2 regions of the Burkholderia singularis genome follow, and region 2 is predicted to be linked to the other one. Evidence: riboswitches for the same ligand, from Rfam matches in the RefSeq annotation. Region 2 holds a riboswitch; the other holds the start of a gene.

Region 1 (12,146 bases), 1.4 Mb from region 2:
CTCGCGATTCTCGCGCTCGGCAAGTACGCGCTTGCCGCGTGGCGCGATTATCAGCGGCAGCGGGCGGCGGGCGTGGCCGAGCCGGTTTTCACGCGCAAGACGATTCCCGCGCTCGAACACGTGCTGCCCAACGACGTTTGGGGCGAGCATGGGCCATTGCCCCGGGGCGGGCGGCCCGCCGACGATTCCGCGGCCGGACGCGGTGCCAACGCGCATGCGCACGGCGCGCAGCGGGCCGTCGGGCCGTTCGGCTCCGGCTCAGCGCGTTGACGGTGGCGGCCGGCGGCGCCGCTTCGTCACGCCGGCGCATCGCGTCGTCTCGGCAACGTATCGACGATGCGGCGCGCGCCGCGACGGATTTTCAAGCCGCCGCGCGCGTATCGTCGCGGCGTATATCGAGCGTTTGCCGATGGAATACCGCGAGCGACTTACGATGCGCGATGCTGACGATTGCCGCGTTCGGCAGCCGCTCGTTGAAAAGCCGGTATAGGCGTTCTTCGTTGTCGTCGTCGAGCGCGCTCGTGGCTTCGTCGAGGAATAGATAGTCAGGCTGGTGCAGCAGCACCCGCGCGCCCGCGAGACGCTGCTGCTCGCCCGGCGACAACATGCGCGTCCAGTGACCGGTTTCCTCGAGGCGCGCCGCGTAGCCGGCGAGGCCGCACGTGGCGAGCGCGTCGCGGCACGCGTCGTCGCTGAACGCATCGGCGGCCGACGGGTAGGCGAGCGCCGCCTTCAGCGTGCCGATCGGCAAATAGCTTTGCTGCGGCACGAACATCATCCGCGCGCCGACGGGCGCGTCGATTGCGCCGTCGCCGAATGGCCAGAGGCCCGCGAGCGCGCGCATCAGCGTGCTTTTGCCGGAGCCGGACGGCCCGCGCACGAGCCAGCGCGAGCCGGGCTCGATCGTCACGCTGCCGATCGACGCGAGCGGCGTGCCGTCCGGCAGCGCGAGCTTGAGGTGCGCCGTCGTCAACGCGTTCGCGTCGACGTAATGCAGATTGATGCCGCCGTGCTCGGTGGCGGGGGACAGCGATTCCTTCAGATGCGACGCATCCATCACCCGCTTGAACTCGCTCAGACGATTGACGGTTGCCCGCCATTCGGCGAGCGTGCCGTAATTGCCGATGAACCACGAGAACGAATCGCTGACGTTGCCGAATGCGTCGACGATGCGCATCACCACGCCGAACGAGAATGCGCCGGCGAAATAGCGGGGTGCCGCGACCGCGATCGGAAAGATCAGCGCGATCTGTCCATAGACACTTGATACGAACGTCAAACGCTTCGTGTATTGCATCACGCGCCACCAGTTGTCGCGAATCCGCTGAAAGAGGTTTTGCGCGTGCGCGGCTTCGGTCGGCTCGCCGTTGTAGAACGCGATCTGCTCTGTATTCTCGCGGATGCGGATCAGGCCGAAGCGGAAATCCGCCTCGACGCGTTGCTGCTGGTAGTTGATCGACACGAGCGGATGGCCGAACCGGTGTATCACGTAAGAGCCGGCGATTGCGTAAATCAGCGCCGCCCACACCATGTAGTTCGGGATGGTGATCACATGACCGTTGAACGAGAACGTGGCCGCGCCCGCGATCGTCTTCAGCACGGTGATGAACGTGATCAGCGTGACGACCGTCGACAGAAGGCCGAGCGACAGCGACAGCGTCGTCGATGCGAGCGCTTGCAAATCGTCGGCGATCCGCTGGTCCGGGTTGTCCGCGAGGCGGTCGCGCTCGATGCGGTAGAAATTGCGCTCGCCGAGCCAGTCGCGCAGATAGCGCGACGTCAGCCACTGGCGCCAGCGAAAACCGAGCATCTGGCGCAGATAGAGGCTGTAGACGGTGAGAATCACGTAGCCGAACGCCAGCGCCGTGAATGTGCCCAGCAGACGGGGGAAGTCGTGCACGTCCTTCGATTGCAGCGCATCGTAGAACGTGGTGTTCCATGCGTTGATCCGCACGTTGATCCAGACGATCGTCAGGTTGATCGCGATGATCGTGATGAGCAGCCCCCACGCCGTCTTCCATTCGTCGCTGACCCAATAGGGCTTGATGAGACTCCAGGCGGAAATCTTGCCGTTTCCGTCCGGTGACGGATGGGCCGGATGCGAGACGGCGGACGAGGGTGGCTGAGTCATGTGCTTCCTGATCGGACGTTGCTGGCGTCGCGGCGCACGGCTTGCGACTACTGTTGGCGTGCGGCGAATTCTGTCGGCGGCGTCTTAAACGGCGCTTAATCTCAAACGGCGCGCGATGATGCGTGAGCCGGGCGATGCCCGCCGGTGCCCGATGCCGCTCGATGCGCGCGGTGCCGATCACGCCGGCCCGCGCCGTGGGCGATGCCCGCCGAGCGGCGCGCGCGATTCGCCGGCCGACGCGGCGATCACGCGCACGATCACGCGCATTGTGCCAGCCTCGCACGCGGCGCGCGAATGCGCGGGCATGCACGGTTTGCCGCCGTTTGCGCTTTTATGGTCTAATGGCCGACGACGAAACAGGGGTGCTTCGTGCGCCGCGACCCGGCCGATGATCGGCTTGGGCATACGCGCAACGAGGCTGAGAGAGTCCCTTCGCACCCGATCCGGATAATACCGGCGCGGGAAGTTTCCGATCCCGCCGGCCCTGTTTTCCTGGCGCCGCCCGATCCGGGCGCGATCGTGTGCAACGTGCACAGCACAGTACGGTTGCGGCCGGCCTCTTTCGCCGGTTTCGTCCTTTTGAATACGCGTTCGCGCGTGGCGGATGGAATCGATGAGCGTTCATTCTTCAGTTCTTTGGCGCGGCAGCCTGCTATCGGCCGCCTGCCTACTCGCGTCCGGCGCGCCGGCGCCGCAGCGGCTTGGCCGTGACACGTTCGACGGACGGGCGCGATGAACCCGCGCTCGGCCGAACCGGATTTCGCCGTGCTGGGTGGCGGCCTGGTCGGCCGTTTGATCGCATGGCGTCTCGCGCTCGCGGGGCACCGCGTCTCGCTTTACGAGCGCGGCGACGCCGCCGGCACGTCGTCTGCCGCGTGGGTGGCCGCAGCGATGCTCGCGCCGCTCGCCGAGGCGGCAAGCGCCGAGCGCTTTATCACCGATCTGGGCGCGGCATCGCTCGACCGCTGGCCGCGCTGGCTTGCCGAGTTGCCCGAGCCGGTTTTTTTTCAGCGCAACGGCACACTCATCGTTTGGCATCACGCGGATCGCGCGGAAGCGCCGCTTTTCGAGCGCCGCGTGCGCGCGAACGCGCGCGCCGATCTGCTCGACGGCGGCCTCGTGCCGCTCGCGGCCGCGCAGATCGGTGCGACGGAGCCGGCGCTCGCGGGGCGCTTCGCGCACGGCCTGCTGTTGCAGCGCGAAGGCCAGCTCGATAACCGCCAGGCGCTGCACGCACTCGCGGCGGGCCTCGACGAGCGGGGCGTCGACGTGCACTGGCACGCGGGCGTCGACGCGCATGCGCCGCGCGCCGCGCGCATCACGATCGACTGCCGCGGGCTCGGCGCGAAAGCGCAATGGCCGGCGTTGCGAGGGATTCGCGGCGAAGTCGCGCGCGTGCATGCGCCAGGCATCGGGCTCACGCGGCCCGTCAGGCTTTTGCATCCGCGCTATCCGCTTTACGTCGCGCCGAAGGAGCACGATTTGTACGTGATCGGCGCGACCGAGATCGAGGGCGAGGACATGTCGCCCGTTAGCGTGCGCTCCGCGCTCGAACTGCTGAGCGCCGCGTTTTCGGTGCATCCGGCGTTCGGCGAGGCGCGCATCCTCGAATTGAATGCGCAGTGCCGGCCGACGCTGCCCGATCATCGGCCGGCGCTCGTTTGGCATGGCGGCGCGACGCTCGCGGTCAACGGGCTTTACCGGCACGGTTTCATGATCGCGCCGGAGGTTGCCGATACCGCGGCTTGCTTTGCGCAGGCGCTGCTCGAGCGAACGGTCCACGATGCCGACACGTTTGCCGCCTGGCGCGCCGATGCACGTTGGCCCGCGCTGCTGCATCTCGGCGCCGAGCGTCAGCAAGCGGGCGCGGCGTGCGGATCGAGCCATGCGAGAGCATGACGAACCTGACAGACAGTTACGGCAAAGAAGATGGCGACACGATGGACAATCCGATCAATTTCCAGATCAATCAGCAGACGCTGACGCTGCCCGGCGGCGCGACGATTGCCGATGCGCTTGCCGCATACGGCGCGCGCCCGCCCTATGCGGTTGCGCTGAACGGCGCGTTCGTCGCGCGCTCGGAGCACGCCACGCGCGCGCTCGCGGCGGGCGACAAGCTCGACGTCGTGCATCCGGTGGCGGGCGGCTGATGCCGCCTCCGCGCATGGCGCGCGCCGCCCGATTTGACGATCGATTCGCCGCTTGATGGCTGCTTCGGCCGCGGCTTCAGTTTCAACCAAGGATGCTTCGATGACCTCCATTCCTTGCGCCGACACGCTCACGCTTTACGGCAAAACCCTCGCGAGCCGCGTGCTGCTCGGCACGTCGCGCTATCCGTCGCTGCAATCGCTGTCCGATTCGATCGCGGCCGCGCGGCCGGGCATGGTGACGCTCGCGCTGCGCCGGCAAATGAACGCCGGCACGGCCGAGGCCGGTTTCTTCGAGCTGCTCAAGCAGCATCGCGTGCCGTTGCTGCCGAATACCGCCGGCTGCCAGACGGTCGCGGAGGCGGTGACCACCGCGCAGATGGCGCGCGAGATATTCGACACCGATTGGATCAAGCTCGAACTGATCGGCGACGATTACACGTTGCAGCCGGACCCGATCGGCCTGGTCGAGGCCGCGGCGCTGCTCGTGAAGGACGGCTTCAAGGTGTTGCCGTATTGCACCGAGGATCTCGTGATCGGCCGGCGTCTGCTCGACGCCGGTTGCGAGGTGCTGATGCCGTGGGGCGCGCCGATCGGCACCGGCAAGGGCATCGTGAATCCGTATGGGCTGCGCGTGCTGCGCGAGCGGCTGCCCGACGTGCCGCTGATCGTCGACGCAGGGTTGGGCGTGCCGTCGCACGCGTGCCAGGTGATGGAGTGGGGGTTCGACGGCGTGCTGCTCAATACGGCGGTTTCACAGGCCACGCATCCGGAGATCATGGCGCGCGCGTTCGCGCTGGGCGTCGATGCGGGGCGCGCCGCTTATCTCGCGGGCCAGATGGAGCCGCGCGAGGCCGCGCAAGCGAGCACGCCCGTCGTTGGAATGCCGTTCTGGCATCAGGATGGGGGGCGTGTATGAGCGCAGCGCAATTCAGCGGGTCGGAGACGCCGGCGGGAAGGGCCGTCGATGCGGGGCGCGGCACGCGCATCGGCGCCGCGCTGTCCGATCGGCCGGGGGCGTTCGCGGCCGGATTCGCCGGTGCGCTGGGCGGGCGGGTATGAGCGCCGCGCTGTCCGAAATATTCTGGCCGCCTGCCGACGAGCTGGCCGAAGCCGCTGAGCGGATTCGCGCGAGGCTCGGCGTATGGCCGGCGTCAACCGCGCCGGCGCGCATCTGCCTTGCGCCGCCCGAGCCTGCGCGCGCGGGCGATGTCGTCGTCGCGGCGGCGGGCGACGCCGCCGCGCGCGGCGAGTCGCTCGCGCGGCTGACGGCGGCGGGGGCGGCCGTGATCGTGATCGACGATGCATCGGCGACGCTCCATGCGGGCGGCTCACGCTGCGCGCTCGCTTCGCGCGGGCCGCTCGCGGACGATTGGATCGCCGCGCTCGCCGCATTCATCGATTGCGGCTTCGACACGCGCGACGCGCTCGTCCTCGCGCTTGCATGGCGCGACGGCGACGAGGCGGCCGGCGCCGGCGCGCATCGCGATGATGCGCACGATGCCAGAGCCTCTGCGGGCCCGATGCGCAATGCCGGCCCGCTGCTTGGCGGCGGCATGCGCGGCATGGGCGTAAATCGCGGCGAAGCGCGCGGTAACGGCACGGATTGCGCCGATCCTTGCCACCCCGCCGACGCGCGTGCTGACGGCAACCTCCCGCCGTGGCCAACCGATTTCGCGCGCCTGCCGCACGCGTTGAGCGCGCCTGCCGCACCCGCGCCCGGCTTTCCGCCATGCCCGGAGCGGCTGGGCCTCTACGCGGTGCTGCCGAGCGCCGATTGGGTCGAAAGAGTGCTCGATTGCGGCGTGACGACCGTTCAGTTGCGCGTGAAGGGGGCGGCGCCCGACAGGCTACGCGCGGAAATCGAGCGTGCCGTCGCCGCGAGCCGCCGCTATCCGCATGCGCGTCTCTTCATCAACGATCATTGGCGGCTTGCGCTCGAGGCGGGCGCCTACGGCGTCCATCTCGGTCAGGAGGATCTCGACACCGCCGATCTGGCCGCGATCGCGCAGGCGGGCGCGCGGCTCGGGCTGTCGAGCCACGGCTACTACGAAATGCTCGTCGCGTTGCACGTCAAGCCGAGCTATCTCGCGCTCGGCCCGGTGTTCGCGACCCGCACCAAGGCCGATGCCGCGCCGCCGCAAGGGCTCGCGCGCATCGCGCGCTATGCGCGCATCGCCACCGGGCGCGCGCCGCTCGTCGCGATCGGCGGAATCACCGTCGACACGCTCGCGGCCGTGCTCGCGACGGGGGTGGGCAGTGCGGCGGTCGTCAGCGCGGTCACCGGCGCGGCCGACTATCGATCGGCAATTATTGCAATGCAGAAGATATTTGCCGGTCAATTTGACAATCTCTGACCGGCCCGCAGGGGGCGTCGCAACAACATTCCGGTGCAGGCCCTATAATTCGACGTTCCGCGTAACAGGAATGTCAGCTCCGTGAGCGCCTCCTCCTCTGAGTCCCTGCTAGAGCTTCGCGACGTCGATTTCGGCTACGGCGATCGTCTTGTGCTGTCGAATCTGAACATGCGCTTCGCGCGCGGCCAGGTGGTCGCGGTGATGGGCGGTTCCGGCTGCGGCAAGACGACCGTGCTGCGCCTGATCGGCGGGCTCGTGCGCGCGCGTCGCGGCCAGGTGCTGTTCGACGGCGACGACGTCGGCGCGCAAACGCGCGACGGCCTTTATGCGCTGCGCCGCAAGATGGGGATGTTGTTCCAGTTCGGCGCGCTGTTTACCGACATGTCGGTGTTCGACAACGTCGCGTTCGCGCTGCGCGAGCACACCGATTTGCCGGAAGCATTGATCCGCGATCTCGTGCTGATGAAGCTCAACGCGGTCGGCCTGCGCGGCGCGCGCGAGCTGATGCCGTCCGAGGTGTCGGGCGGGATGGCGCGGCGTATCGCGCTTGCGCGCGCGATCGCGCTCGATCCGCAGCTCATCATGTACGATGAGCCGTTCGCGGGGCTCGATCCGATTTCGCTCGGCATCACCGCGAACCTGATCCGCACGCTGAATCAGGCGCTCGGCGCGACGTCGATCCTCGTCACGCACGACGTGCCGGAATCGTTCGCGATCGCCGATTACGTGTACTTCCTCGCGAACGGCGGCGTTCTGGCCGAGGGCACGCCCGACGAGCTGCGCGCGTCGACCGAGCCGAGCGTGCGCCAATTCATCGACGGCGCGCCGGACGGCCCGTTCAAATTTCACTACATGAGCCAGCCGCTCGCGGCGGACTTCGGACTAGGCGGAGGGCGCGGATGATCAGCACGATCGGACGTTTCGTGATCGGCGGACTCGAGCGCACGGGCTACGCGAGCCGGATGTTCGTGCGCGTCGTGCTCGAATTCTTCTCGTTGCTGAAAAGGCCGCGGCTGGTCACGAAACAGATTCATTTTCTCGGCAATTATTCGTTCGTGATCATCGCCGTGTCGGGGCTGTTCGTCGGCTTCGTGCTCGGCCTGCAAGGCTATTACACGCTGAACCGCTACGGCTCCGAGCAGGCGCTCGGCCTGCTCGTCGCGTTGTCGCTCGTGCGCGAGCTGGGCCCGGTGGTGTCGGCGCTGCTGTTCGCCGGCCGCGCGGGCACGTCGCTGACGGCCGAAATCGGCCTGATGAAGGCGGGCGAGCAACTGACCGCGCTCGAAATGATGGCGATCGATCCGCTGAAGAACGTGATCGCGCCGCGGATGTGGGCGGGCGTGATCGCGATGCCGCTGCTCGCGGCGATCTTCAGCGCGGTCGGCGTGCTGGGCGGCTACGTCGTCGGCGTGCTGCTGATCGGCGTCGATTCCGGCGCGTTCTGGTCGCAGATGCAGGGCGGCGTCTCGATATGGGCGGACGTCGGCAATGGCGTGCTCAAGAGCGTCGTGTTCGGTTTTGCCGTCACGTTTATTGCGCTGTTTCAAGGGTACGAAGCGAAGCCGACGCCCGAAGGCGTGTCGCGCGCGACGACCAAGACCGTCGTGTACGCGTCGCTTGCCGTGCTCGGCCTCGATTTCCTGCTGACCGCGTTGATGTTCAGCTAAGCCTTTTTGGGATGACGATGAAAAAGACTGCTCTCGACTTCTGGGTCGGCCTCTTCGTGGTGTTGGGCTTTCTCGCGCTGCTGTTCCTCGCGCTGAAGGTCGGCAACATGAGTTCGCTGTCGTTTCAGCCGACCTATACAGTGAAGATGAAATTCGACAACATCGGCGGGCTGAAGCCGCGCGCGGCGGTCAAGAGCGCGGGCGTGGTGGTCGGCCGGGTCGGCTCGATCGGCTTCGATTCGAACACCTATCAGGCGCTCGTGACGATCGATCTCGATAAACAGTATCAGTTTCCGAAGGACTCGTCGGCGAAGATCCTGACGTCCGGGCTGCTCGGCGAGCAGTACATCGGCCTCGAGCCCGGCGGCGACACGGAAATGCTGAAATCCGGCGACACGATTACGATGACGCAATCGGCGATCGTGCTCGAGAACCTGATCGGCCAGTTTCTCTACAGCAAGGCGGCGGACGCGGGCGGCTCGAAGCCGGCCGCGGCGTCAGGGGCGGCCGCCACGTCAGGCGCGGCCGCGCATTGAGCGTGCGGCGCGCCAGCCGGTGACAGACGATAGAAAACGCGAGGGAAAGAACATCATGCAGACGATTCGCATCAGCCACGCAATGCTGACGCTCACGGCCGCGGCGGCATTGAGCGGCTGCGCGACGGTGCAAACGCCCACGAAAGGCGATCCTTTCGAAGGCTTCAACCGGACGATGTACAAGTTCAACGACACGGTCGATACCTATGCGCTGAAGCCCGTCGCGCGCGGCTATCAGTGGGCGGTGCCGCAGCCGGTGCGCGACAGCGTGACCAATTTCTTCTCGAATATCGGCGACGTCTATATTGCCGCGAACAACATCGTGCAGTTGAAGATCGCCGACGGCGTCGGCGACATCATGCGTGTGGTGATCAACACGGTGTTCGGCGTCGGCGGCCTGTTCGATGTCGCGACGCTCGCAAAGCTGCCGAAGCACACGAACGACTTCGGCATCACGCTCGGCCATTACGGCGTGCCGAGCGGCCCGTACCTCGTGCTGCCGTTCCTCGGCCCGAGCACGGTGCGCGACACGGCGGGCCTCGCGGTGGATTACGCGGGCAACCCGCTTACCTACGTGAGCCCGAATTCGGTGAGCTGGGGGCTGTTTGGCCTGAATCTCGTCAATACGCGCGCGAATCTGCTCGGCGCGGGTGACGTGCTCGATGCGGCCGCCATCGACAAATATTCGTTCGTGCGCAATGCGTATCTGCAGCGCCGTCAGCTGCTGATCGGCGGCAACGCGCCGACCGATCTGCCGAACTATGGCGACCAGGCACTGCCGAAGTACGATATGCCGGACGACGGCGCGGCAGCCGCGCCCGCGGCCGGTGCGGCAACGGCGGGCGCCGCGTCCGCACCGGCCGCGGCTGAGCCGAACCCGGCCAGCGCGACGCAGGTGCCGCCGCAGCAGGTGGTGCCGCCGTCGCCGGGCGGGATTCGCCTGCCGAGCATCCGGCTGCATTGAATGCGCCCCGGCGCTTACATTCGTTACAGCCGGAAACGATTCTGACGGCGGATGGCGCGAACTTGCGCCGCCGCTGCCGGTTCCAAGTTCTGGCACTGATCACATACGCAGGACATACCTATGAAGAAACTGTTTCTGATCCCCGTTTTCGCCGCGCTGTTCTCGTTTGGCGCGGCCGCCGCGCATGCCGAAGTCGATCAATCGAATCCGCAGGCGTTGATCAAGACCGCGACGCAGCAGGTGCTCGACGAAGTGCGCACGCAGACGATCAAGCAGGGCGACACCGCGCGCATCATGACGATCGTCAACAAGGACATCCTGCCGTACACCGATTTTCGCCGGACCACGCAGCTTGCGATGGGCCGCAACTGGCGCACCGCAACGCCCGCGCAGCAACAGCAGGTGCTCGAGCAGTTCAAGACGCTGCTGATCCGCACGTACTCGGGCGCGCTCGCGCAATTGAAGCCCGACCAGCAGATCCAGTATCCGCCGTTCCGCGCTGATCCGGATGCAACGGACGTCGTCGTGCGCACGGTGGCGATGAACAACGGTCAACCGGTGCAGATCGACTATCGTCTGTACAAGGCGCCGCAGGGCTGGCGCGTGTATGACTTGAACGTGCTGGGCGCGTGGCTGATCCAAACGTACCAGCAGCAGTTCAACGAAAAAATCCAGCAAAGCGGCGTGGATGGCTTGATCCAGTTCCTGACCGAACGCAACCAGCAGCTTGCTTCGGGCAAGCAGTCGTCGTGAGCCGCTTCGGCATTGGTGCGACGCTGACCCACGCAAGCGCGAAGACCGTGCTTGCGCAAGGGCTCGCGCATATCGACGCGGGCGCGACGGCAGTCGATTGCGGCGCGCTCACCCAATTCGATTCCTCCGCGCTGGCGGTGCTGCTCGCATGGCAGCGCGCCGCGCGTGAGCGCGGCGCCACGCTCGACGTTCTCAACGTGCCGCCGAAGCTTGCAAGTCTCGCGCAGGCTTACGGCATCGACACCCTTCTCCCACAGCGACATTGACGCCCGCATCGAGGCCCGCCGGCGGCTGACGCGCCGCCGCAAGCGGGCCGCCGGGCTCCGGCTTGCTCATTGGGGTTCCCCGGCCGGCTTGGCCGGTTTGCCCTATAATCAACCGTTTTGCAGGACTGCCGAACGGTCCCCATTTCCTCCTTGCGCATCAGCATAAAGAATGCATCGCGGCCGCCGGGCCGCGCTCAGTCATGTCAGCGATAGAAATCCGTCACGTCAAGAAGCGCTACAAATCGCTTCAGGCGCTCAAGGGTGTCAGCCTGTCGGTCGACGAAGGCGAGTTTTTCGGCTTGCTCGGCCCCAACGGCGCAGGTAAGACCACGCTCATCAGCATTCTTGCCGGCCTCGCGCGCGCCGACGAAGGCACCGTTTCGGTGCGCGGCCACGATGTCGTCAGAGATTTTCGCGCGGCGCGGCGCGCGCTCGGCGTCGTGCCGCAGGAGCTGGTGTTCGATCCATTCTTCTCGGTGCGCGAGACGCTCAGGATTCAGTCGGGCTATTTCGGGCTGCGCCGCAACGACGACTGGATCGACGAAGTCATGGACAACCTCGGCCTGGCCGATAAAGCCGATTCGAACATGCGCGCGCTGTCGGGCGGGATGAAGCGGCGCGTGCTGGTCGCGCAGGCGCTCGTTCACCGGCCGCCCGTGATCGTGCTCGACGAGCCGACCGCGGGCGTCGATGTCGAATTGCGCCAGACGCTGTGGAAGTTCATTTCGCGGCTGAACCGCGAAGGCCATACGATCGTGTTGACGACGCACTATCTCGAAGAGGCGCAGGCGCTGTGCGACCGGATCGCGATGCTCAGGCGCGGCGAAGTCGTCGCGCTCGAGCGCACCCGCGCGCTGCTGCAGCGCTTCTCGGGGCTGCAACTGTTCGTGCGCCTGTCGCGCGGTGTGCTGCCCGCCGAACTGCGTGCGCTCGAAGTCGAGGCTGAGCCCGCGTCCGCGCCCGGCCATCTGCTGCGCGTCGGCGATTATGACGAGGTCGAGAGGATTCTCGCGCGATGCCGTGCGGCCGGTTGCGGCTTCGACGAGATCGAGATCCGCAAGGCCGATCTGGAGGATGTGTTCATGCAAATCATGAACGGCGCGGAAGTCGTCGAGGGCTTGGCATGAACGGGTTTCGCACGTTGTTCCACAAGGAGATTCTGCGGTTCTGGAAGGTGTCGTTCCAGACGGTGCTCGCGCCCGTCGTCACCGCGCTGCTGTATTTGACGATCTTTGGCCACGCGCTCACCGGGCGCGTGAACGTGTATCCGGGTGTCGAATACGTGAGCTTTCTCGTGCCGGGCCTCGTGATGATGAGCGTGCTGC
Region 2 (12,146 bases):
GTGCCGCTGCCCGCGCCCGCCCGCCGCGAGCCGCTTGCGGGCGGCCACGAAGCGGGCGGGCTGCGCGCGGCGCGGCGCGCGGTACGCGGGCTGCGCGACGCGTGGCGGATCGCGAGCTTCAGTTCGCTGACTTCCGCGATCGCGCTTCGCGAGAGCCATGTGGCAAGCGTGCTGGACGACGAACTGCGTCCTGATCACGACGCGCTTGCTGCGGCGCTCGATGCGCATGTGCCGCCGATCGAAGCGGCATTGGCGCAGGTGTCGCCGCCCGAGCCGGCTGGCGACGATATCGTCGATTTTCCGCGAGGCGCGGCGGCGGGCGAGTGCTTGCACCGGCTATTCGAGCTTGCGGATTTTTCCGATCCGTCGACATGGCAGGACGCGGCGCAGCGCGCGCTGCGCGAGCGCCCGGTTGAGGCGCTGCCCGCGCTCGCCGCGCGGCTGCCCGCGATGATGACGCGGCTCGTCGATCAGCTTGCCGCAACCGAACTCGTGCCGGGCATGCGCCTGGCGGCGCTCGATCCGGCACGGCGCTTGACCGAGATGGCGTTTCTATTTCCGGCGCCCGCGCTCGATTTCAATGCATTACGGCGTCTTCTTGCCGCTCACGGCTATCCGGACGTCGCGCTCGAAGCCGGCACGCTTACCGGATTCATCAAGGGGTTCATCGATATGATCGTCGAGCACGAGGGCCGCTTCTGGATCGTCGACTGGAAATCGAATCACCTCGGCGCGACGGCGGACGCATACGGTCCGCGTGCGCTCGATGTCGCGATGGCGCAGCATGCGTACCATCTGCAGGCGTTGCTTTACACGGTCGCGCTGCATCGCTATCTACGCGTGCGGCTGCCGGGCTACGACTACGACACCCATGTTGCAGGCTATTTGTATTTGTTCGTGCGCGGCGTGCGGCCCGATTGGCGGGCAGGCGGCGCGCCGGCCGGCGTGCATGCGCGCAAGCCCGCGCGCGCACTCGTCGAAGCACTCGATGCGTTGATGGGGGACGCATGAATACGGTCGACGATCGCTTCGGATGGACGAGCGGGCTCGCCGAGCGCCTGCCCGAGCCGGCCGATTTCGGCCTCGCGCTCGCCGAAGGGTTTGCGCGCCGGATCGGCGGGCTCGCGCGTCGTCAGGGCGCGCCGGCCGTAGCGGCCCGATGGGCGGCGCGCGCGGCGTTCGCCGCGAGTCGTGCGACGGCGGCGGGGCACGTATGCGTGTCGTTGCATGCGCTCGCGCAGCGGTACGGCGAGTCATTGGCCGACGTGCGCGAGATGCTCGCGGCGAGCGGCATGGTCGCATTTGACGGCATTGTCCGCGGCGGCGAGCGTCCGCTTGTCGTCGATCGCGATGGACGCCTTTATCTTGCGCGCTATTTCGAATACGAAACGCGGTTGGCGCGCGCGCTCGTCGAGCGGGCTCGCCCGCGGCACGCCGGTGACGCGGCCGTTTGCGGCGCCGCCGAAGCTTGCGCGCCGTCGCCCGAGGCGCTCGGCGAGCGTCTCGCGCGTTATTTCGGGCTGCAGAAGGAGCGTGGCGTCGATTGGCAGCGGGTGGCCGCGCTCGTCGCGCTGACGGGACGCGTGACGATCGTGAGCGGCGGGCCCGGCACGGGAAAGACGACGACGGTCGTCGGCGTGATTGCGTGTCTGCTCGACACACAGCCCGATTTGCGAATCGCGCTCGCCGCGCCGACGGGCAAAGCGGCGCAACGGATGCAGGAAGCGTTGCTCGCGCGGGCCGGCAGCTTGCCGCCCGAACTCGCCGCGCGTTTGCCGCAGACGTCGTACACGCTGCATCGGTTGCTGGGAGGCGGCGCGGGCGGGCGCTTCGCGCATCATCGCGATAATCCGTTGCCTTACGATCTCGTCGTTGTCGACGAGGCGTCGATGATCGACGTCGCGCTTGCCGCGCATCTGCTCGATGCGCTCGCACCGAGCACACGCATCGTGCTGCTTGGCGACAAGGACCAGCTCGCGGCGGTCGAGGCGGGAGCGGTATTTGCGGAATTGAGCGCGCAACCGGCGTTCAGCGCGGCGGCCATCGATCGGATCGCGCGCGCGCTCGGCATGGAGGCGGCCGAATTCGCCGGCGCGTTGCCGGAGGGTTTCGGCGGCCGCGCGGCTTCCGCGCCGGCCGATATCGCGAGCGACGCCGGGTCTGCATCAAGTGCCGCGTTGACCGGCGCGGCGATGCCCGCCAACGCGTCCGACTCCGTGCAGGGCGGCTCGGCGGCATCGAACGGGCCTCGGCCCGTTGCGCGGCGATCCGGCACGCGCGGCGCGCAGCGGATGATGCACGCCGTGCAGCGCTCGCTGTTCGAGACGGACGACGAAGGCGCCTTCGACGGCAAGCCGAATCGACCGGGCCCGGCAGATCTCCCGGATCGGCAAGCCGAACCCGGCGGGCAGACCGAGTCCGGTGGTGATGCGGGCTTGAGCGGAGACGCGCATGGGGAGGGCATGGCTGCCGATTCGTTTGCGTGGATCGACTCGGGCGAACTGGCATGGCTGGACGACGCGAGCTTCGCGGCGTCCGATGCCGAGATGCCGCACGCCGCCGTGCCCGACGAGCGTTCCGCCACGTCGTTGGCGCGCAATGCGAATGTCGACGCGCATACCGGGCCATACGCCGCCGCTGGCGCGCGCACGGGCTTGCCGCAGCGGGATCACGCGGGTTCTGCCATTGCCGCTGCCGCTCGGCACACCGGCGCGCCGGTGCCGGGCGGGGTAACAGCGCGGCAGAGCGTCGAGTCCGCTTGCGTTGCAGGCCGCGCGATCGCGCCGTTGACCGATTGCGTCGTCTGGCTCGAACGCAATTACCGCTTCGGGCTCGATTCGCCGATCGGCCGGCTGTCGGTTGCGATTCGCCGTGGCGATGCGCGGCAGGCACTGGAGGCGCTATCGACGGACCCCGGCGCGGCCGCATGTCTGCACGACGACGGCAATGGCCCGACGTTGCCGGGCGCGACCGTCGAGCGGATTGCGCAGGGCTTCTCCGGTTATGCCGCGTCGCTGCGCGACGCGCTCGCCGCGCCCGTGCCGGACCCCGGGCCGCTTTTCGATATGCTCAACCGCTTCCGTGCGCTATGCGCGACGCGCACCGGCATGCGGGGCGCTGACGAAGTCAACGCGCTTATCGCGGCGGAGGTGCGCCGCGCCGTGCGCGTGCCGCTCGCGATCGGCGCGCAGTGGTTTGCGGGGCGGCCGGTGATGGTGACGCGCAACGATTACGCGCTCGGGCTGTTCAACGGCGATGTCGGTATCGCGCTGCCGGACGCGCAGGGCACGCTGCGCGTCTGGTTTCGCGGTGCGGACGGCCGCACGCGCGCCGTCACGCCGGCCGCGCTGCCGCCGCACGAAACGGCGTTTGCATTGACCGTTCACAAATCGCAAGGCTCGGAGTTCGACGAAGCGGCGTTGATTTTGCCCGCGTCGTTCAATCGCGTGCTGTCGCGCGAACTGGTCTATACGGCAATCACGCGTGCGCGCTCGCGCGTGCAGGTGATCGGCTCGCGCACGGTGTTCGCGCAAGCGGTCGCAACGCGTACCGCGCGTGATTCCGGGCTTGCCGCGAGGATCGCCGATGCGCTGCTGTGCGCGCAGCAGCCGATGCCGCAAGAGGGGGCGATATGACGCTGCGCTACGCGTTTTCGCCGGAAGAGGTCGAGTTGACGGCCATTCGCGCGCAAGGCGCGGGCGGGCAGAATGTCAACAAGGTATCGAGCGCGATCCATCTGCGCTTCGACATTCGCGCGTCGTCGCTGTCCGATGCGCTGAAGGCGCGTCTTCTCGCGCGGGCCGATCAGCGCATCACGCGCGACGGCGTTATCGTGATCAAGGCGCAGACATACCGGACGCAGGAAAAGAACCGCGCGGCCGCGCTCGCGCGGCTCGACGAGCTGATCCGCAGTGCGGGCGTGACGCCGCGTAAGCGGGTCGCGACACGGCCGACGCGTGCGTCGAAGGAGCGCCGTCTGGCCGACAAGCGGCAGCGTGGCGACGTGAAAGCGGGCCGCGGCAAAGCGGGCCGCGGCCAGATGACCGAATAGGCGCAAATGACCGCGCGCGGCCGGTGTGCAGGACGAAGCGCGCGGCTACGCGCCGGCCGAGCGTGCGCCGGCATCGATGCCGGGCGCGGAGGCGAGATCGACGCAGAACACTTTTAGCGTGGCGTTGAGCAGGATCGCGACCGCTGCCGTATAGCAGTCGCGGCCGTCCGTCAATGACACATGCGGTCCCATCAACGCAACGCGTCCCGGTGTGGCGATCGCGCGCTGAAAATACGCGCGGCGCGACCAGTTGCAGTGCAGATCCGGCATCAGCGGCGCGAGCCGCCGCGTTGCCGTGCGTGGCGTGTTCGACGCGATCGACGGTTCGATCTGATCGCCGTTCGCCTCGGCGACGAACACTCGCCGCACGCTCGGATGCGCGAACATGCGTTGCGCGGCGCCGCGCAGATCGCCGGTCGCCGCGTATTCGGCGGCGCCCGCGAGCACGATGCGCTCGATCGTGTCGACACCCGGCTGCGCGCTGTTGCGCCGCCGGCGCATCCGATCGGTGAAGCGCGACCATGCGGCCTCGACGCATGCGCTCACCTGGGCGCCCGCGTGCGCGATTGAAGGGCCGGGCTGGCCGAAGCAGAAGCCCTGAACGAAATCGACGTCGGCATCCATCAGCAACTGTAGCGCGTCGTCGGTTTCGACGCCTTCCGCCAGTACCAACGCGCCCGCGTGATGCAGCATCGTGACGAGCGGTGGAATCAGCCGGTGCGCGTCGTTGGCCGTGAGCGCGTGCTCGACGATCGAGCGGTCGAGTTTCACGATGTCCGGCTTGATTTGCCAGATGCGATCGAAATTGGAAAAGCCGGTGCCGAAATCGTCGATCGCAATCAGAAAATCGCCGTGCTGGATTGCATCGAGCGTATGCGCGAGCGCGACTTCGTCGCGCGACGGTTGTTCGATCACCTCGAGCACGACGCGCGCCGGCGGCAGCGCGAAGCGGGCGCACAGCGTCTCGATGAATTCGCGCGGCGCGCCGCCGGACACGAAAATTTGCGGCAGCACGTTCAGGAACAGCCAGCTCAGGCCGGTGTCCTGCGCCGCGAAGTTCGCGGCGTGCAGGCAGCGCGTGAGCCGATCGAGCAGCACCGTTTCGCCGCGCGCCTGCGCACGGGCGAACAGCGCGTCCGGCGTGACATGCGCGCCGTTCGCGTCGGTGGCGCGCACGAGAGCCTCATAGCCGACGACACGTTTGTGCGTAAGCGAAATCACCGGTTGGAAAACGCTCGCGAGCATCGCGTCGTGATAGCGCGCGCACCAGCCGTCGTCGCAGACGATGAGCCGCGAGATCAGGCTGTCGAGCGAGAACTCCGGCGCTTTGCTCATCGTGTGCCGGCGTCAGCGCGCCTCGCAGTGCCGGGTGCCGGCGCCGGGAAGCCGCTTGATCACGCCGGTCGCAAGCGCGGTGCCGAGCAGCACGATCGCGCCGCCTTCGATCATGCCGGTCGATACGTGCTCGCCGAGAAAGAGCGCGCCCCATAGGATGCCGAACACGGGAATCACGAACGTGACGGTGATCGCGCGCGCCGGGCCGACATGGGCAATCAGGTAGAAAAAGATGAAATAGGCGATGCCGGTGCACGCGATGCCGAGCGCGAGCACGGCTTCCCATGCGTGCGCGGAGACGGCGGCGGCCGGCCAGGTCGCGAGCGCGAACGGCACCAGCAGGAGCGTCGAGCTGATCATGCTGCCTGTCGCGCTGATGAGCGGGTCGACGCCCGTGAGCTTGCGTTTCGTATAGTTCGCGGCGATGCCGTACAGCAGCGTCGCGCCGAGCGCGGCCGCGGCGGCGAGCGCGACCGTGGCGGGCGCGGCCTGGTTCGAGCCGTGCGCGGAGAACACTTGGTCCCAGACGAGTGTGAGCACGCCCGCGAAACCGATCACGAGGCCGAGCGCGCGCGGCAGCGGCAGGGCTTCCTTGAGCCATAGATACGCAACGAGCGCGCCCCAGAGCGGCGCGGTCGCATTGATGACCGACGTGACGCCTGCCGACAGCGTCAGCTCGGCGAACGCGAACAGGCAGAACGGCGCGCCGGAGTTCAGCACGCCGACCACGAACAGGGGCCCGGCATGCTTGCGCAGCGCCGCGGCAAGCTCGCGCGGACGATAGCGGGGGAGCGAGAGGGCGATCAGGAAAAGCGCGCCGATTGCGACGCGCAACGCCATTAACGGCGCGACGCCGAACTCGGCTACGCCGACGCGGATGAAAAGAAACGACGCGCCCCATAGCGCGGCGAGGACGATCAGCAGGAGTGCGTTCTTGAAATTCATCGACAGGACAGGACGGGAGGCGGGTGGAGGTAAATGCTTGAAGCATCTTACACCGCGCTGCCGTCCGACGTTTCACGCTGTGACGAAACAACCGATCAAACGGCAAGCAATGATCGGACAAGAACGCAACGGCTCCCACGCGGCCGCTAGCGCGTCCTGTGCGTGCGTCCGGGCGGTTGGCGCTCAGTGGTGACGCCAATAGCCGCGACCGCCGCCCCAATAACCCCGATGGCCGCCCCAGTAACCGAAATTAAGCGACAGCGAAGGCGCCGGATAGTAGTAGCTCGGATAGGCCGGCGCGACATACGCGGGCGCAGTATAGACGGGTGCGGTCTCGACGGGCGCAGCGGCGTAACCGGCCGGATAGTAGCCATATGGGTAATAGCACCCGGCGAGCGCGAGGCTCGCGGCCGCGGTGAAGATGAGGGTCTTGTACATGATGGTGACGCGCTCGCGTGCGGGGCAGGTTTCGATGCGTTCGAGCTTAGATCGGTCTTATATGAAACGCTGTGTGAAACGGTAACCGATCATTTCGCGAAGCCGTCGCGCCACGTAGGACGCGTGCGCCGCCGCTGTCGCGCCAAAGGCTAGGCTGCCGGCCGGCCGCGCGTCGTTTGCCGGGCGGCGTCGAACGACACGCGCCCGGCCCGAACGACGGCGTTACTTGCCGACCTGGCTGCCGATCAGGCCGCCCGCCGCCGCACCGCCGACCGTCGACAGCGCGTTGCCGCCGAGCGCCGCGCCGGCGACGCCGCCAATGCCTGCGCCGATCGCCGCGTTACGCTGTTGAGTGGTCATCGTATCGCACGCCGACAGGCCCGCGACCGTGGCGATGAGCATCGCGCATACCCCAATACGCCGAATCGATTTCATGGTCCAATCCTCAGATAAAAGTGACGTCCCGGATAAAAGTGACGTAACAGAGACGTGTAGACGCGTATTTCGTCATGCTGCCTACGTCTGAAAATCTACGCGGGCCGCTTCGGTTGCGCTGTAAAGACTTGTTAGGGCGTTCGCGCTTTCGTAATCAAATGTTTCGCCGCGTCGGGCGCCTGCGGCAATCCGGCACGGCATGCGTGGGGGCACCGTCGGCGGCGAACGCGGCCAAGCGTGCGGCCCCCGCGCGATCGCGCGCGAAAACAACAAAAGCCCGCGCTGCGCGGGCTTTCGAGGGGGCGGTCGAACATGCGGCCGTGGGCGGCCGCGCGGGCGTCATTGACGCTGATAGATTTGCGCGCCGCTCTGCACGAACTCGACGGCCTTCACCTCGAGCCCCTTGGCGAGCGCATCGGCTTCGGACACGCCTTGCTGGGCCGCGAACTCGCGCACGTCCTGCGTGATTTTCATCGAGCAGAAATGCGGGCCGCACATCGAGCAGAAATGCGCGACCTTCGCCGAATCCTTCGGCAGGGTTTCGTCGTGGAATTCGCGCGCCTTGTCCGGATCGAGGCCGAGATTGAACTGGTCGGCCCAGCGGAATTCGAAGCGCGCCTTCGACAGCGCGTTGTCGCGCACCTGCGCGCCCGGATGGCCCTTCGCGAGATCGGCCGCGTGCGCGGCGAGCTTGTACGTGATGATGCCTTCTTTCACGTCGTCCTTGTTCGGCAGGCCGAGGTGCTCCTTCGGCGTCACGTAGCACAGCATCGCGGTGCCGAACCAGCCGATCATCGCCGCGCCGATGCCCGACGTGATGTGGTCGTAGCCCGGCGCGATGTCGGTGGTCAGCGGCCCGAGCGTGTAGAACGGCGCTTCGTCGCACCAGTCGAGCTGCAGATCCATGTTTTCCTTGATCAGTTGCATCGGCACGTGGCCGGGGCCTTCGATCATCGTCTGCACGTCGTGCTTCCACGCGATCTGCGTGAGTTCGCCGAGCGTCTTCAACTCGCCGAGCTGCGCTTCGTCGTTCGCGTCGTAGATCGAGCCGGGGCGCAGGCCGTCGCCGAGCGAGAAGCTCACGTCGTAGGCCTTCATGATTTCGCAGATTTCCTCGAAGCGTTCGTACAGGAAGCTTTCCTTGTGATGCGCGAGGCACCACTTCGCCATGATCGAGCCGCCGCGCGACACGATGCCCGTCATCCGGTTCGCGGTGAGCGGCACGTATTGCAGGCGCACGCCGGCGTGGATCGTGAAATAGTCGACGCCTTGCTCGGCCTGCTCGATCAGCGTGTCGCGGAAGATTTCCCAGGTCAGATCCTCGGCGCGGCCGTTGACCTTTTCGAGCGCCTGGTAGATCGGCACCGTGCCGATCGGCACCGGGCTGTTGCGGATGATCCACTCGCGCGTTTCGTGGATGTGCTTGCCGGTCGACAGATCCATGACCGTGTCGCCGCCCCAGCGGATTGCCCAGGTCATCTTGTCGACTTCCTCGCCGATCGACGACGTGACGGCCGAATTGCCGATGTTCGCGTTGATTTTGACGAGGAAGTTGCGGCCGATGATCATCGGCTCGGATTCCGGATGGTTGATGTTCGCCGGAATGATCGCGCGGCCGCGCGCGACTTCGTCGCGCACGAATTCGGGCGTGATCGCCGCGAGCGCATGAGCGCCGAATGCCGCGGCGCCGAACGCCTGGCCCGGATGCTGACGGCTCATCATCGCGGCGAGCTTCTCGCCGTTCGGGCCGCTCGCCTTCAGGCTCTCGATATATTCGGCGCGGCGCTGGTTTTCGCGGATCGCGACGAATTCCATCTCCGGCGTGATGATGCCCGCGCGCGCGTAGTGCATCTGCGTGACGTTCGCGCCCGCTTTCGCGCGGCGCGGCTGGCGGTGCAGGCCCGGAAAGCGCAGCTCGGCCGTGGCCGGATCGGCCGCGCGCTCGCGGCCGTATTGGCTCGTGAGGCCCGCGAGCGTCTCGCTGTCGCCGCGCGCCTCGATCCAGCGCTGGCGCAGCGCGGGCAGGCCTTGGCGGATGTCGATTTTCGCGTCGGGATCGGTGTACGGGCCGGAGGTGTCGTACACATAGATCGGCGGGTTACGCTCGCCGCCGAAGTTCGTCGGCGTGTCGGCCTGCGTGATTTCGCGCATCGGCACGCGGATGTCCGGCTGCGAGCCCGTCACATAGACCTTGCGCGAGTTCGGCAGCGGCGCGATGGCGGCGGCGTCGACGCGCGCGTCGGCGGAAAGGAATTTGGGGTTGGCGTTCATGCGATCTCCTATCGATCAGAGTGGGCGCTTTCGCGTGTGTCGACCGGAGTGAGTGCTCAAGCACCGACGCCGGTCTCACGCAGCGCGCTCTGGTCTCATGCAAGCTAAAGCGGGGTGCTAAGCAGGAGACGAGATTCGCAATGCGACGGGATTCTGACGCAGTTGTGACGAAGCCCGGACGCTTCCCTGCGCTGGCATTATCCAGATCAGGTTCAAAGGGTATTTCTCACCCGCTGCGGCAATCGGCAGACCGATCGCCACGCAGGACCCCCGCGTTAGCAAGCGCACACGATACACCGGGACGGCAACGGTTTCAACCGGGGGCGGATCGCCCGCTCGCCGCCGTGCGCGTCGCGGGCCGCGCGGCATTGGCGCGGCGGCGCGGCATTTTTTTCGCGCGGCCTGTCATATCCGACCGCGCGCGACGACTATTCGGCTCCTCAACCAAAAACGACGGAGTGATCCCATGAAAGAGCGCCTGATGGCTTGGGCCTGTGCGGCCGGATTTGCGCTGGCTGCCGGAGCCGCGCTTGCGCAGAACGCGGCGATGCAGAAGGACGGGGCAGCGATGCCGGCCGATACGATGTCGAAGGGAAGCGGCGCGATGCAAGCCGACGCGATGTCGAAGGGAAGCGGCGCGATGCAAGCCGACGCGATGTCGAAGGGAAGCGGCGCGATGCAAGCCGACGCGATGCCGAAGGAAGGCGGCGCGATGCACAGCGCAAACGGCATGATGCGGGCCGATGCGATGTCCAACGGTGCAATGGCGCAGCCCCAAGGTGCGATGCCGAAAAGCGCGATGCCCGGCGGCGCGATGGCCGGCGACAGCATGCGCATGAAGCCGGCGAGTGCGTCCAAGCATGCGATGCACAAGCGCCATGCGCCGGCGAGCGCGATGAAAAAGACGATGTCACCGGGCGAGCCGAGCCCGATGACGAACTGAGATCGACGCCGCCATGTTGCCGCATTGGCTTCCGGTCTCGATGCGCATCGCCGTCGCGGCGCTCGCGTTCGGCGCGGCCTGCGCCGCCAATGCGGCAGACGCCGTGTGCGCTGCGCGCAGCGGGGCCACCCGGCAAGTGCTCGTCGAACTCTATACGAGCGAGGGGTGCAGCAGTTGCCCGAGCGCCGACGGCTGGCTCGCGCGGCTCGCCGCGCAGCGCACGGCGTTGCGAGTCGTGCCGCTCGCGCTGCACGTCGATTACTGGGATGGCCTCGGCTGGGCGGATCGCTTCGCGCAGCATCGCTTCGCCGAGCGGCAGGCCGCGCTGGCGGCCAAGCATGGAGGCGGCGTCGTCTATACGCCGGAAATCGCGGTGGCGGGCCGTGAAATGCGCGACTGGCGGGATGTGGACGCGTTCGCGCGGCGTGTCGCCGCGACGGCGGCGCAGCCCGCGCGTATCGGGATTGCGCTGGCTGCGATGCCGGGTCCGCACGCGCTCGATGTGGCGCTGTCGGTGCTCGCGCGCGACGGCGCGCCGCGCGCGCTTAACGCCTATGTTGCGTTGTACGAGAACGGCTTGACGTCGGACGTGCGCGCGGGCGAGAACCGCGGGGCGACGCTGCGTCATGAGCGCGTCGTGCGGCAATGGCTCGGCCCACTCGTGTCGACAGTGCCTGCGCCTGCGGCAAGGCTCGACGTGCGGCGCAGCCTGCCATATCCCGACGGCTGGCGCATGCGCGATGCGGCGCGTTACGGCATTGTCGCGTTCGCCGAGGATGCCGACACGGGCGAGGTGTTGCAGGCGGTCGATCTGGGTTTGTGCGCGAACTCGCCGGCCACGGCCGTGCCTACTGAAAAGCGACAATAAATAGCGCAAATGCGACAACGGCGTATCGCGATGACGGTGACGGCGATGGCGATGGCGCGCTGCGGCAGCTTGCCGATATCGGCCGTTGATCGAAGACAGCATTCGCATCCATGAAATGTCGCGCCGAAACATCACCGAATGCGCATTCGAATCGGCTTGACAATTATTTTCTATTCCTTAATGCATAATGTCCGCGCGGCGTCGTGCCATTCGGCCGCGCCTGTTTTCGTTCAAGCTCTTCAATCCTCTTCCGCCATCATCGGTCATGCTTGCCGTCGCACGTCTCGTCCCGCCGTTTCGCATACAGTCATCCGCCGCTGTCCTTCAGGCGATTTGCCCGGCAGGCCATATCGCGCTTTGCGCCGATATGCGCAATCTCGCGCAGGCAAGCTGACCGATGACGCCATTCGACCGTTTGCTCGCGTTCGTCAAGCGCCATCCGCCTCGTCTGCCGCGCAGCCGCGGCGGCCGGGTGGCGCTGGCGCTGACGTTCATCTATTTCGCGTGGGGCTCGACCTATCTCGCGCTGCATGTCGCGCTCGGCTCGTTTCCGCCGCTGATGCTGTCCGGGCTGCGCAATCTGCTCGCGGGGATCGGGCTGTTCATCTTCGCGATGCGGCGGCGCCCCGTCTGGCCGACGTTTGTCGAAGTCCGCAACGCGGTGCTGGTGGGCACGATGCTCGTCACGCTGTCGTCGGGATTCATCGCGCTCGGGATGCGAACCGTCAGCAGCGGCTCGGCGGCCGTGATGGTCGCGACCGTGCCGCTGTTCGCGACCGTGATCGCGTCGATTGCCGGGCGGCGCGTCACTGCCGGCGAGTGGACGGCCGTCGGGCTCGGGATGGCCGGCATCATCGTGT

What was found. Region 2 has a riboswitch for thiamine pyrophosphate ahead of thiC (phosphomethylpyrimidine synthase ThiC). Riboswitches for the same ligand answer to the same signal wherever they lie in the genome.
Region 1: another riboswitch for thiamine pyrophosphate. It lies ahead of AQ611_RS02945 (FAD-dependent oxidoreductase); the one in region 2 lies ahead of thiC (phosphomethylpyrimidine synthase ThiC).

Annotation. Positions count from the first base shown of each region.
Region 1 is NZ_CP013448.1:637,300-649,445, forward strand. It holds gene AQ611_RS02935 (alanine/glycine:cation symporter family protein) at 1-270, shown strand, start outside; gene AQ611_RS02940 (ABC transporter ATP-binding protein/permease) at 362-2,131, opposite strand; TPP riboswitch at 2,480-2,613, shown strand; gene AQ611_RS02945 (FAD-dependent oxidoreductase) at 2,864-4,030, shown strand; gene thiS (sulfur carrier protein ThiS) at 4,084-4,281, shown strand; gene AQ611_RS02955 (thiazole synthase) at 4,382-5,197, shown strand; gene AQ611_RS25320 (hypothetical protein) at 5,194-5,340, shown strand; gene thiE (thiamine phosphate synthase) at 5,337-6,635, shown strand; gene AQ611_RS02965 (ABC transporter ATP-binding protein) at 6,717-7,538, shown strand; gene mlaE (lipid asymmetry maintenance ABC transporter permease subunit MlaE) at 7,535-8,302, shown strand; gene mlaD (outer membrane lipid asymmetry maintenance protein MlaD) at 8,314-8,838, shown strand; gene AQ611_RS02980 (MlaA family lipoprotein) at 8,894-9,802, shown strand; gene AQ611_RS02985 (MlaC/ttg2D family ABC transporter substrate-binding protein) at 9,923-10,555, shown strand; gene AQ611_RS02990 (STAS domain-containing protein) at 10,552-10,821, shown strand; gene AQ611_RS02995 (ABC transporter ATP-binding protein) at 11,022-11,948, shown strand; gene AQ611_RS03000 (ABC transporter permease) at 11,945-12,146, shown strand, end outside.
Region 2 is NZ_CP013448.1:2,852,582-2,864,727, reverse strand. It holds gene recB (exodeoxyribonuclease V subunit beta) at 1-1,011, shown strand, start outside; gene AQ611_RS12680 (AAA family ATPase) at 1,008-3,635, shown strand; gene arfB (alternative ribosome rescue aminoacyl-tRNA hydrolase ArfB) at 3,632-4,051, shown strand; gene AQ611_RS12670 (sensor domain-containing phosphodiesterase) at 4,097-5,386, opposite strand; gene AQ611_RS12665 (DMT family transporter) at 5,399-6,331, opposite strand; gene AQ611_RS12660 (hypothetical protein) at 6,515-6,769, opposite strand; gene AQ611_RS12655 (glycine zipper 2TM domain-containing protein) at 6,992-7,204, opposite strand; gene thiC (phosphomethylpyrimidine synthase ThiC) at 7,544-9,475, opposite strand; TPP riboswitch at 9,641-9,757, opposite strand; gene AQ611_RS26355 (hypothetical protein) at 9,942-10,418, shown strand; gene AQ611_RS12640 (DUF1223 domain-containing protein) at 10,432-11,286, shown strand; gene AQ611_RS12630 (EamA family transporter) at 11,684-12,146, shown strand, end outside.